Regions from separate parts of the Streptomyces sp. NPDC058052 genome, predicted to be linked through region 2. Evidence: riboswitches for the same ligand, from Rfam matches in the RefSeq annotation. Region 2 holds a riboswitch; each other region holds the start of a gene.

Region 1 (3,268 bases), on a different contig from region 2:
CTGGAACGCGGCGTCGTCCCCTTCCTCCAGGCCGCCCTCACCGCCACCGCCCCACCGCCCCGGGACCCCTGACGCACCCCGGCCCGCGATCCCCCCGTGGACCGCGGGCCGGGGTGGGTCTCGTACGGCCGACCGCTACTCGGCCAGCGGCAGGTAGACGCGGTTGCCGGAGGCGGCGAACTCCGCCGACTTCTCGGCCATGCCGGCCTCGATCTCCTCCTTCTTCAGGTCTCCACCGTGCTCGCGGCGGATGTCCTGGGAGATCTTCATCGAGCAGAACTTCGGGCCGCACATCGAGCAGAAGTGGGCGGTCTTCGCGGGCTCCGCGGGAAGCGTCTCGTCGTGGAACTCGCGGGCGGTGTCCGGGTCGAGGGCCAGGTTGAACTGGTCCTCCCAGCGGAACTCGAAGCGCGCGTCGGAGAGGGCGTCGTCCCACTCCTGGGCGCCCGGGTGCCCCTTGGCCAGGTCCGCCGCGTGCGCCGCGATCTTGTACGTGATGACGCCGGTCTTCACGTCGTCGCGGTTCGGCAGGCCGAGGTGCTCCTTGGGCGTCACGTAGCAGAGCATCGCCGTGCCCCACCAGGCGATCATCGCGGCGCCGATGCCGGAGGTGATGTGGTCGTAGGCGGGCGCGACGTCCGTGGTCAGCGGGCCGAGCGTGTAGAACGGCGCCTCTTCGCAGATCTCCTGCTGGAGGTCGATGTTCTCCTTGATCTTGTGCATCGGGACGTGGCCCGGGCCCTCGATCATCGTCTGCACGTTGTGGCGCTTGGCGATCGTGTTGAGCTCGCCGAGCGTCTTCAGCTCCGCGAACTGCGCCGCGTCGTTGGCGTCCGCGATCGAGCCGGGGCGCAGGCCGTCGCCGAGCGAGTACGTGACGTCGTACGCGGCGAGGATCTCGCAGAGCTCCTCGAAGTTCGTGTAGAGGAAGTTCTCCTTGTGGTGCGCGAGACACCAGGCGGCCATGATCGAGCCGCCGCGCGAGACGATGCCGGTCTTGCGGCGCGCGGTGAGCGGCACGTACGGCAGGAGCACGCCGGCGTGCACGGTCATGTAGTCCACGCCCTGCTCGGCCTGCTCGATGACCGTGTCCTTGTAGATCTCCCAGGTCAGGTCCTCGGCGCGGCCGTCGACCTTCTCCAGCGCCTGGTAGAGCGGGACGGTGCCGATGGGCACGGGGGAGTTGCGCAGCACCCACTCGCGGGTGGTGTGGATGTTGCGGCCGGTGGACAGGTCCATGACCGTGTCGGCGCCCCAGCGGGTCGCCCAGGTCATCTTCTCCACCTCCTCCTCGATGGAGGAGGTCACCGCGGAGTTGCCGATGTTGGCGTTGACCTTCACCAGGAACCGCTTGCCAATGATCATCGGCTCGATCTCCGGGTGGTTGACGTTGGCCGGCAGCACGGCGCGGCCCGCCGCGATCTCCTCGCGGACGACCTCGGGGGAGACGTTCTCCCGGATCGCCACGTACTCCATCTCCGGGGTGATCTCGCCCCGGCGGGCGTACGCGAGCTGGGTCACGGCCTGTCCGTCGCGGCCCCGGCGGGGCAGCCGCGGGCGGCCGGGGAAGACCGCGTCGAGGTTCTTGAGCCCGCCGCCGCGCGGCGAGGTGTGCTTGATGCCGTCGTCCTCGGGACGGACCGGGCGGCCCGCGTACTCCTCGGTGTCGCCGCGCGCGATGATCCAGTTCTCGCGCAGCGGGAGGAGGCCCCGGCGGACGTCGGTGTCGACGGCGGGGTCGGTGTACGGACCGGACGTGTCGTACAGCGTGACGTCCTTGCCGTTGGTGAGGTGCACCTGACGCACCGGCACCCGGATGTCGGGGCGGGAGCCCTCGACGTACCCCTTGTGCCAGCCCGGCGTGCGCTCGCCGTTCGGGTCCTTCTGGTCGGAGGCAGGCGTGCGTGCATCCTGAATGGTCATGAGACCGAATCTCCCTACGCCGGCATTACCCGGTAACAGGTTCGGCGGTCGGCGCAGCCTCCTCCCGTACGTGTCCGCGTACGGTGATCAGCGCCCTCTCAGCCCGGTGCTCCGAGCTCCCGCGTGTGCAAAGGTGTCACCACGCTAGCGCCCTCCCGGGCGTGCTGAACAGTGGGCCCCCGCCGTTCTTGCGATGATCGGTCGGTGACTTCCTCGCAGCAGACCCCCGATCCGCACGGCCACGAGCACGGCCACGAGCACGGGCACGGCTCCGGCCACGGCGCTGGTCACGGCTCCGGCCACGGCCACGATCCGGGGCACGGCCCCGGCCACGGGCACGGTCACAGCCACAGTCACGGGCCCGCCGCACCCGTCTCCCGCCATCTGCGCCGGGTCATCGCGGCCGTCCTCATCCCCTTCGCCACCGCCGTGGTCGTCGGTCTCGTGGTGCTCTGGCCGGGCGGCACGCCCGCGCACGAGCGGACCGGGGTCGGCTTCGACCGGCAGACCGAGCAGGGCAAGGTCGTCGCGGTCGAGCAGGTGGACTGCGAGGACGTGAACGCGGCACAGGTGCCGCCGACCGGAGACACCTCCACCCCGCAGGGCCGCGAGGCGGTCAACGGGCAGCAGGGGCAGTGCGAGAAGGCGACGATCGAGGTCACGAGCGGTCCCGACAAGGGCCGGCAGTTCACCGAGATCGTGCAGCCGGACGCCCCGCGCCAACTGGACGAGGGCCAGGGCGTGGTGGTCGCCTACGCGCCCGACGCCCCGAAGGACCTGCAGTATTCGGTCACGGACGTGAACCGCAAGGTGCCGATGGCGGTGCTCGCCGGCATCTTCGCGCTCGTGGTGGTGCTCGTCGGGCGGATGCGGGGCGTGATGGCACTGATCGCGCTCGCGGTGAGCTTCCTGGTGCTGACGCTCTTCATCCTGCCCGCGATCCTGGAGGGGTCGAACCCGCTGGTCGTGGCGGTGGTCGGATCGAGCGCGATCATGCTTCTCGCGCTCTACATGTGCCACGGGCTCTCGGCCCGCACCTCGGTCGCCGTCCTGGGCACGCTGATCTCGCTGCTGCTGATCGGTCTGCTCGGGTCCTTCTTCATCGGCTGGGCCTCGCTCAGCGGCAACACCGACGACTACACCGGGCTCATCCACGGCCTCTACCCGGAGATCGACATGTCCGGCCTGCTGCTCGCCGGTGTGATCATCGGTTCGCTCGGTGTCCTGGACGACGTGACCGTCACCCAGACCTCCGTGGTCTGGGAACTGCACCAGGCCGACCCGGCCATGGGTCCGCGCGCGCTCTACCGGGCCGGCATCCGCATCGGCCGCGACCACATCGCCT
Region 2 (3,268 bases):
GGCGAGGCCCTTGACGACCTTGTCGTCCTGGATGAAGGCGGCCGGCACCTGGAGCGCGTTGTTCTCTCCGCGGCGCACGGCGATCAGCTGGCCCTCCTTCACCAGCTGCCGCACGCGCGTCACCTCGACGTCGAGCATCTCCGCGATGTCGGGGAGGTAGAGCCAGGCGGGGACGAGAGCATCGATGTTTGCGTCAATCTCGGTCACGGGACAAGCCTGCCATCCGGGACCGACAGTCGGTAGTCGGGCCCGCCCGGGCCGCCTCCGTCCGGGGGGACGCGGGGCCCCCGTGCGCCCGTCCGGGGGCCCTTGCGCCGTCCGGGCGGCGCGGGGAGGGCAGCCGGCCGGAGTCCGCGCGCCCGGGGCCCGCCCGGAGGATCCCGCCCGGCGTCGCTTTCCGGACAGGCACTACCGGACGGCGGACTTCAGCGGGACGGTCGGGTCCGCGGCGCGCTCGGGGTCGACGGGGGTGCCGGCCTCGATGAGCTTGCGCCCCTGGGCGAGGTCGCGGGGTCGGCCGACGGCGAGCAGGGCGACCGGCACCCCGTCGCGCAGCCAGAGCACCGACCAGGAGGCGCCGGAGGAGTCGCCGCGGCGGACCAGGGTGTCGGCGCCGGAGTGGTGGCCGGCGTACTGGACGAAACGGCCGAACTGCTCGGACCAGAAGTACGGGACGGGGTCGTACGGCTCCGGCTCGGCGCCCTCGACGCCGGTGACGCAGGCGGCGACCGTGCGGGGGCCCTGGAGGGCGTTGTCCCAGTGGTGGACGAGGAGCCGCTCCCCGTAGCGGGCGGAGGGGAAGGAGGCGCAGTCGCCGACCGCGTACACGTCGGGCAGGGAGGTGCGGAGCCGGTCGTCGGCGGTGACGGCGCCGCTCGGGTCGAGGGCGATGCCGGAGCCGGCGAGCCAGTCGGTGGCGGGGCGGGCGCCGATGCCGACGACGACGGCGTCGGCGGGGAGCTCGCGGCCGTCGGCGAGGACGACGACGCCGGGCCGGACGGTGTCCACGCGCGCGTGGGTGAGGAGTTCGGCGCCGCTCTCGGCGTACCACCCGGCCATGGCGGTGGTGACCTCGGCGGGCAGGGCTCCGGCGAGCGGCAGGGGGGCGGCCTCGACGACGGTGACGGCGCAGCCGGCCTCGCGGGCGGCGGTGGCGAACTCGGCGCCGATCCAGCCGGCGCCGACCACGACGACGGAGCCGCCGCCGGCGAGGACGGGGCCGAGGCGGACGGCGTCGTCGAGGGTGCGCAGCAGGTGGACGCCGGGGACGCCCTCGGTGCCGGGGAGGGTGAGCGGGTGGGCGCCGGTGGCGAGGACGAGGGTGTCGTACGGGAAGCGCCCCTCCTCGGTGACGAGTTCGCGCTCGGCGGGCCGCAGTCCGGTGACGTCGAGGCCGAGGCGGAGGTCGACGCCGAGGGACTCGAAGTCGACGTCGAAGGCGGAGTGCTCGGCCTTGCCGAGGAGGACGGCCTTGGAGAGCGGGGGCCGGTCGTAGGGCTGGTGGGGTTCGGCGCCGATGAGGGTGACGGGGCCCTCGAAGCCCTGCTCGCGCAGGGCGACGGCGGTCTGGACGCCCGCCATCCCCGCACCGACGATCACGACGTGCCGCTGGGTCTGCTTCTGCTCGCTCACCCGTCCACCTTACGCATCTGACGGCACGTCAGAAAGAGAGGTCCCCTGCGGCGCTCCGGCGGCGGGGGCTAGGGTGGCGGGCACACACCACTCGCGGGAGCCCGGACGCACCGGGCTGAGAGGGAGGCTGGCCGGCCTCCGACCGTACGAACCTGATCCGGGTCATGCCGGCGAAGGGAGGGGCGGGAACGCCCATGCGTTCTTCCGAAGGAACCGACAGCGGTCGGCCCACCGACGTCCTCGTGGTCGGGGGCGGCGTCATCGGCCTCGTCACCGCCTGGCGGGCGGCCCTGCGCGGGCTGAGCGTCGCGGTCGTCGACCCCGGACCAGGGGACGGCGCCGCGCGGGTCGCGGCCGGCATGCTCGCCGCCGTCACCGAACTGCACTACGGCGAGGAGACCCTGCTCGGGCTCAACCTCGCCTCCGCCGCGCGCTACCCCGCCTTCGTCGCCGAACTGGAGGAGGCGGCCGGCCACGGCGTCGGCTACCGCGCCTGCGGCACCCTCGCCGTCGCGCTCGACGCCGACGACCGGGCCCACCTGCGCGAACTCCACGCCCTCCAGACGCGCTGCGGACTCGCCTCCGAATGGCTGACGGGCCGCGAGTGCCGCCGCCTCGAACCCATGCTCGCGCCCGGGGTGCGCGGCGGGCTGCGGGTGGACGGCGACCACCAGGTGGACCCGCGCCGGCTCGCCGCCGCGCTGCTCACCGCCTGCGAACGGGCCGGGGTGGTCTTCCACCGGGCCGTCGCCGAACGGCTCGTCGTGGTCCGCGACCGGGCGCGGGGAGTCGTCCTCGGCGACGGCACCGAGCTCGCCGCCGGCCAGACCGTCCTCGCCGCCGGCAGCCTCAGCGGCCGCCTCGCCGGCGTGCCCGCCGCGGTCCTGCCGCCGGTCCGCCCGGTGAAGGGCCAGGTCCTGCGGCTGCGGATCCCCGCCCCGTACGCCCCCTTCCTCTCCCGCACCGTGCGGGCCGTGGTCCGCGGCAGTCACGTCTACCTGGTGCCGCGCGAGAACGGCGAGCTGGTCGTCGGCGCCACCAGCGAGGAGCTGGGCTGGGACACCACGGTGACCGCCGGCGGGGTGTACGAGCTGCTGCGCGACGCCCACGAGCTGGTCCCCGGCCTCACCGAGCTGCCGCTCACCGAGACCCTCGCCGGGCTGCGCCCCGGCTCCCCCGACAACGCGCCCCTCCTCGGGCCGAGCGCCCTGCCGGGCCTCCACCTGGCCACCGGCCACTACCGCAACGGGATCCTCCTCACCCCCGTCACCGGCGATGTCATGGCGGAGGCGCTCGCCACCGGCGTCCTCCCCGACGAGGCGCGCCCCTTCTCCCCCCGCCGCTTCCCCACCGCTCTCTCCGTACGTCAGGAGCAGCCCGCATGAACGTGTCCGTGAACGGCGAGCCGCGCGCGCTCGCCGCCCCCGTCTCCCTGGCCTCCCTGGTCGCCGGTCTCACCACCGCCCCCTCCGGGGTCGCCGCCGCCGTCAACGAGACGGTGGTGCCGCGCGGCGAGTGGGCGACGACGCTCCTCGCCGACGGCGACCGGGTCGAGGTCCTGACCGCGGTGCAGGGGGGCTGAGCGCGATGTCCGACGACGTGTTCGTCCTCGGCGGTACGGAGTTCTCCTCCCGGC
Region 3 (3,268 bases), on a different contig from region 2:
GCTGACCTTCCTGCTGCTCACGGTGGTCAGCGACACCGGGGCGTACGCGGTCGGCTGGCGGTTCGGCAAGCACAAGCTGGCGCCGCGGATCAGCCCCGGCAAGACCCGCGAGGGGCTGTTCGGCGCGGTGGCCTTCGCGATGGCGGCCGGCGCGCTGTGCATGCAGTTCCTCATCGACGACGGCTCCTGGTGGCAGGGTCTGATCCTCGGCCTGGCGGTGGCGGCGAGCGCGACGCTCGGCGACCTCGGCGAGTCGATGATCAAGCGGGACCTCGGCATCAAGGACATGGGGACGCTGCTCCCCGGTCACGGCGGCATCATGGACCGGCTGGACTCGCTCCTGCCGACGGCGCCCGTGGTGTGGCTGCTGCTGGCGCTGTTCGTGGGCACGGGCTGAGCGGTCACGGCGGCGGCGCCTTCCGGCGGCACCGGACGGCCGGCCGGCCGCCGGAGCTCTTCGTCGGAACGGGTTGACGGACAGCGGGTACTCTGGAAGGGCTCGGGGCGTGCGCCCCGGGCCCTTTCGTCGTCCTCGCCACCGCGGGGACGGTCCAGTGAGGTCGCTCCGGCACCGCCGTGCCGCGCTCCCCGCCGTCGCGGGACGTCCGACCTCGTGCCTGTTTGAGGAGAGACGCCGCCGTGGCTCGTCCGGCCCCCGGAGAACTCACTTTCGTCGCCCCGCGCGGAGCCAAGAAGCCGCCGCGGCACCTCGCCGACCTGACGCCCGCCGAGCGGAAGGAGGCCGTCGCCGCGATCGGCGAGAAGCCCTTCCGCGCGAAGCAGCTGTCGACGCACTACTTCTCCCGGTACGCGCACGACCCCGCCGCGTGGACCGACATCCCGGCCGCCGCGCGGGAGAAGCTCGCCGGTGAGCTGCTGCCCGACCTGATGTCGGTGGTGCGGCACATCTCGTGCGACGACGACACCACCCGCAAGACGCTGTGGCGGCTGCACGACGGCACGCTCGTCGAGTCGGTGCTCATGCGCTACCCGGACCGGGTGACGATGTGCATCTCCTCGCAGGCCGGCTGCGGCATGAACTGTCCGTTCTGCGCGACCGGTCAGGCCGGTCTCGACCGGAACCTGTCGACCGCCGAGATCGTGCACCAGATCGTCGACGGCATGCGCGCGCTGCGTGACGGCGAGGTGCCCGGCGGGCCCGCGCGGCTGTCGAACATCGTCTTCATGGGCATGGGCGAGCCGCTCGCCAACTACAAGCGGGTCGTCGGAGCCATCCGCCGGCTGACCGACCCCGAGCCGGACGGCCTGGGGCTTTCCCAGCGCGGCATCACCGTGTCCACGGTGGGTCTGGTGCCGGCCATGCTCCGCTTCGCCGACGAGGGCTTCAAGTGCCGGCTCGCGGTCTCGCTGCACGCCCCCGACGACGAGCTGCGGGACACGCTGGTGCCGGTGAACACGCGCTGGAAGGTGCGGGAGGTGCTGGACGCGGCCTGGGAGTACGCGGAGAAGTCCGGCCGCCGGATCTCCATCGAGTACGCCCTCATCCGGGACATCAACGACCAGGCGTGGCGCGGTGACCTGCTGGGCAAGCTGCTGAAGGGCAAGCGGGTGCACGTCAACCTCATCCCGCTGAATCCGACGCCGGGCTCGAAGTGGACCGCCTCCCGCCCGGAGGACGAGAAGGCGTTCGTCGACGCGATCGCCCGCCATGGCGTGCCGGTGACCGTCCGCGACACCCGGGGCCAGGAGATCGACGGTGCCTGTGGACAGCTCGCGGCCTCCGAACGCTGACCTTGTACCCTGTGCTCGAACACACCTGCATATTCCGACAGGGGAGCGCCACAGCGCTGAGAGTGCGGTAACCGTAGACCGCAGACCCTCTGAACCTCGCCCAGGTCATTCTGGGTAGGAAGTTCGGTCGTAACTCGAGCTGTTGCGCCCTGCCCGCGTCCGGTCTCCCGGACGCGGGCAGGGCCGCGTCTCTTCCTGGTCCCACCCAGGAGGACAACACATGCACACCAAGAAGGCAGCCGCCGTCGCGCTGGCCGCGGCGTTCGGCGTCACGAGCCTCGCCGCCTGCTCCACCGAGGACATCCGCGGGGCCGCGGGCAAGACCGGGACGCCCGCGCCGAAGTCCGTGACCCTGGTGAGCCACGACTCCTTCAACGCCTCCAAGGAGGTGCTGGCGGAGTTCACGAAGCAGACCGGCTTCACCGTGAAGGTGCTGAAGGCCGGCGACGCGGGCGAGGCCGTCAACAAGGAGATCCTCACCAAGGGGTCCCCGCAGGGCGACGTCTTCTTCGGCGTCGACAACACGCTGCTCTCCCGCGCCCTCGACAACGGCATCTTCGAGACGTACGAGGCGAAGGGCCTGGACCGGATCCCGGAGACCTTCCGGCTCGACAAGCGCGTCACGCCGATCGACACCGGCGACATCTGCGTGAACTACGACAAGAAGTACTTCGCGGACAAGAAGCTGGCGCCGCCGCAGACCTTCGACGACCTGGCGAAGCCGGAGTACAAGGACCTGCTCGTGGTGGAGAACCCGGAGCGGTCCTCCCCGGGCCTCGGCTTCCTCCTCGGTACGGTCGCGCAGTACGGCGACGACGGCTGGCAGGACTACTGGTCGAAGCTGAAGGCCAACGGCGTGAAGACCGTCGACAGCTGGGAGCTCGCCTACAACCAGGAGTTCTCCGGCTCGGCCGGCGGCAAGGAGGCCAAGGGCGACCGTCCGCTGGTCGTCTCCTACGCCTCCAGCCCGCCGGTCGAGGTGCTGTACGCGGAGCCGCAGCCGAAGGAGGCGCCCACCGGGGTGTCCACCGGCACCTGCTTCCGGCAGATCGAGTTCGCGGGCCTGCTGCACGGGGCGAAGAACCCCGAGGGCGGCAAGGCGCTCATCGACTTCCTGATCTCGAAGAAGTTCCAGGAGGACATGCCGCTCCAGATGTTCGTGAACCCGGTGGCGAAGGACGCGGTCCTGCCGGAGCTGTTCACGCGGCACGGCGTGGTCGTCGAGAAGCCGCGGACGATGGCGCCGGAGAAGATCGCCGAGAAGCGTGAGGCGTGGATCCAGCAGTGGTCGTCGCTCCTCAAGTGAGGCGTGACCGCAGGGGGAGCGCGGCGCGGCTCGGCCTGATGGCCCTGCCCGTCGCGTTCTTCGCGGTCTTCTTCGCCTGGCCCGTCGTGTCGATCGTCGAGCGCGGGCTGCGGCCCGGCGGCGCCTGGGACCTGGGCGTGATCGGGACGACCCTGGGCCGGTCCGACATCCTCGGCGTGCTCGGCTTCACCGTGTGGCAGGCGGCCGCCT

The links. A riboswitch is a leader RNA that binds a small molecule or an ion and turns the genes downstream of it on or off. The one in region 2 is predicted to bind thiamine pyrophosphate.
Region 1: linked by a shared signal. The riboswitch ahead of thiC (phosphomethylpyrimidine synthase ThiC) and the one ahead of thiO (glycine oxidase ThiO) in region 2 are both predicted to bind thiamine pyrophosphate.
Region 3: linked by a shared signal. The riboswitch ahead of ACFVU3_RS02185 (thiamine ABC transporter substrate binding subunit) and the one ahead of thiO (glycine oxidase ThiO) in region 2 are both predicted to bind thiamine pyrophosphate.

The regions. Positions count from the first base shown of each region.
Region 1 covers NZ_JBHVRX010000033.1:21,601-24,868, reverse strand. Annotated here, with positions in the region: gene ACFVU3_RS32590 (hypothetical protein) at 1-72, shown strand, start outside; gene thiC (phosphomethylpyrimidine synthase ThiC) at 136-1,923, opposite strand; TPP riboswitch at 1,918-2,056, opposite strand; gene ACFVU3_RS32580 (YibE/F family protein) at 2,095-3,268, shown strand, end outside.
Region 2 covers NZ_JBHVRX010000009.1:171,832-175,099, forward strand. Annotated here, with positions in the region: gene ACFVU3_RS15525 (Rv2175c family DNA-binding protein) at 1-207, opposite strand, end outside; gene ACFVU3_RS15530 (NAD(P)/FAD-dependent oxidoreductase) at 409-1,632, opposite strand; TPP riboswitch at 1,716-1,829, shown strand; gene thiO (glycine oxidase ThiO) at 1,827-3,017, shown strand; gene thiS (sulfur carrier protein ThiS) at 3,014-3,214, shown strand; gene ACFVU3_RS15545 (thiazole synthase) at 3,220-3,268, shown strand, end outside.
Region 3 covers NZ_JBHVRX010000001.1:440,349-443,616, forward strand. Annotated here, with positions in the region: gene ACFVU3_RS02175 (phosphatidate cytidylyltransferase) at 1-397, shown strand, start outside; gene rlmN (23S rRNA (adenine(2503)-C(2))-methyltransferase RlmN) at 640-1,752, shown strand; TPP riboswitch at 1,782-1,891, shown strand; gene ACFVU3_RS02185 (thiamine ABC transporter substrate binding subunit) at 1,973-3,058, shown strand; gene ACFVU3_RS02190 (ABC transporter permease) at 3,097-3,268, shown strand, end outside.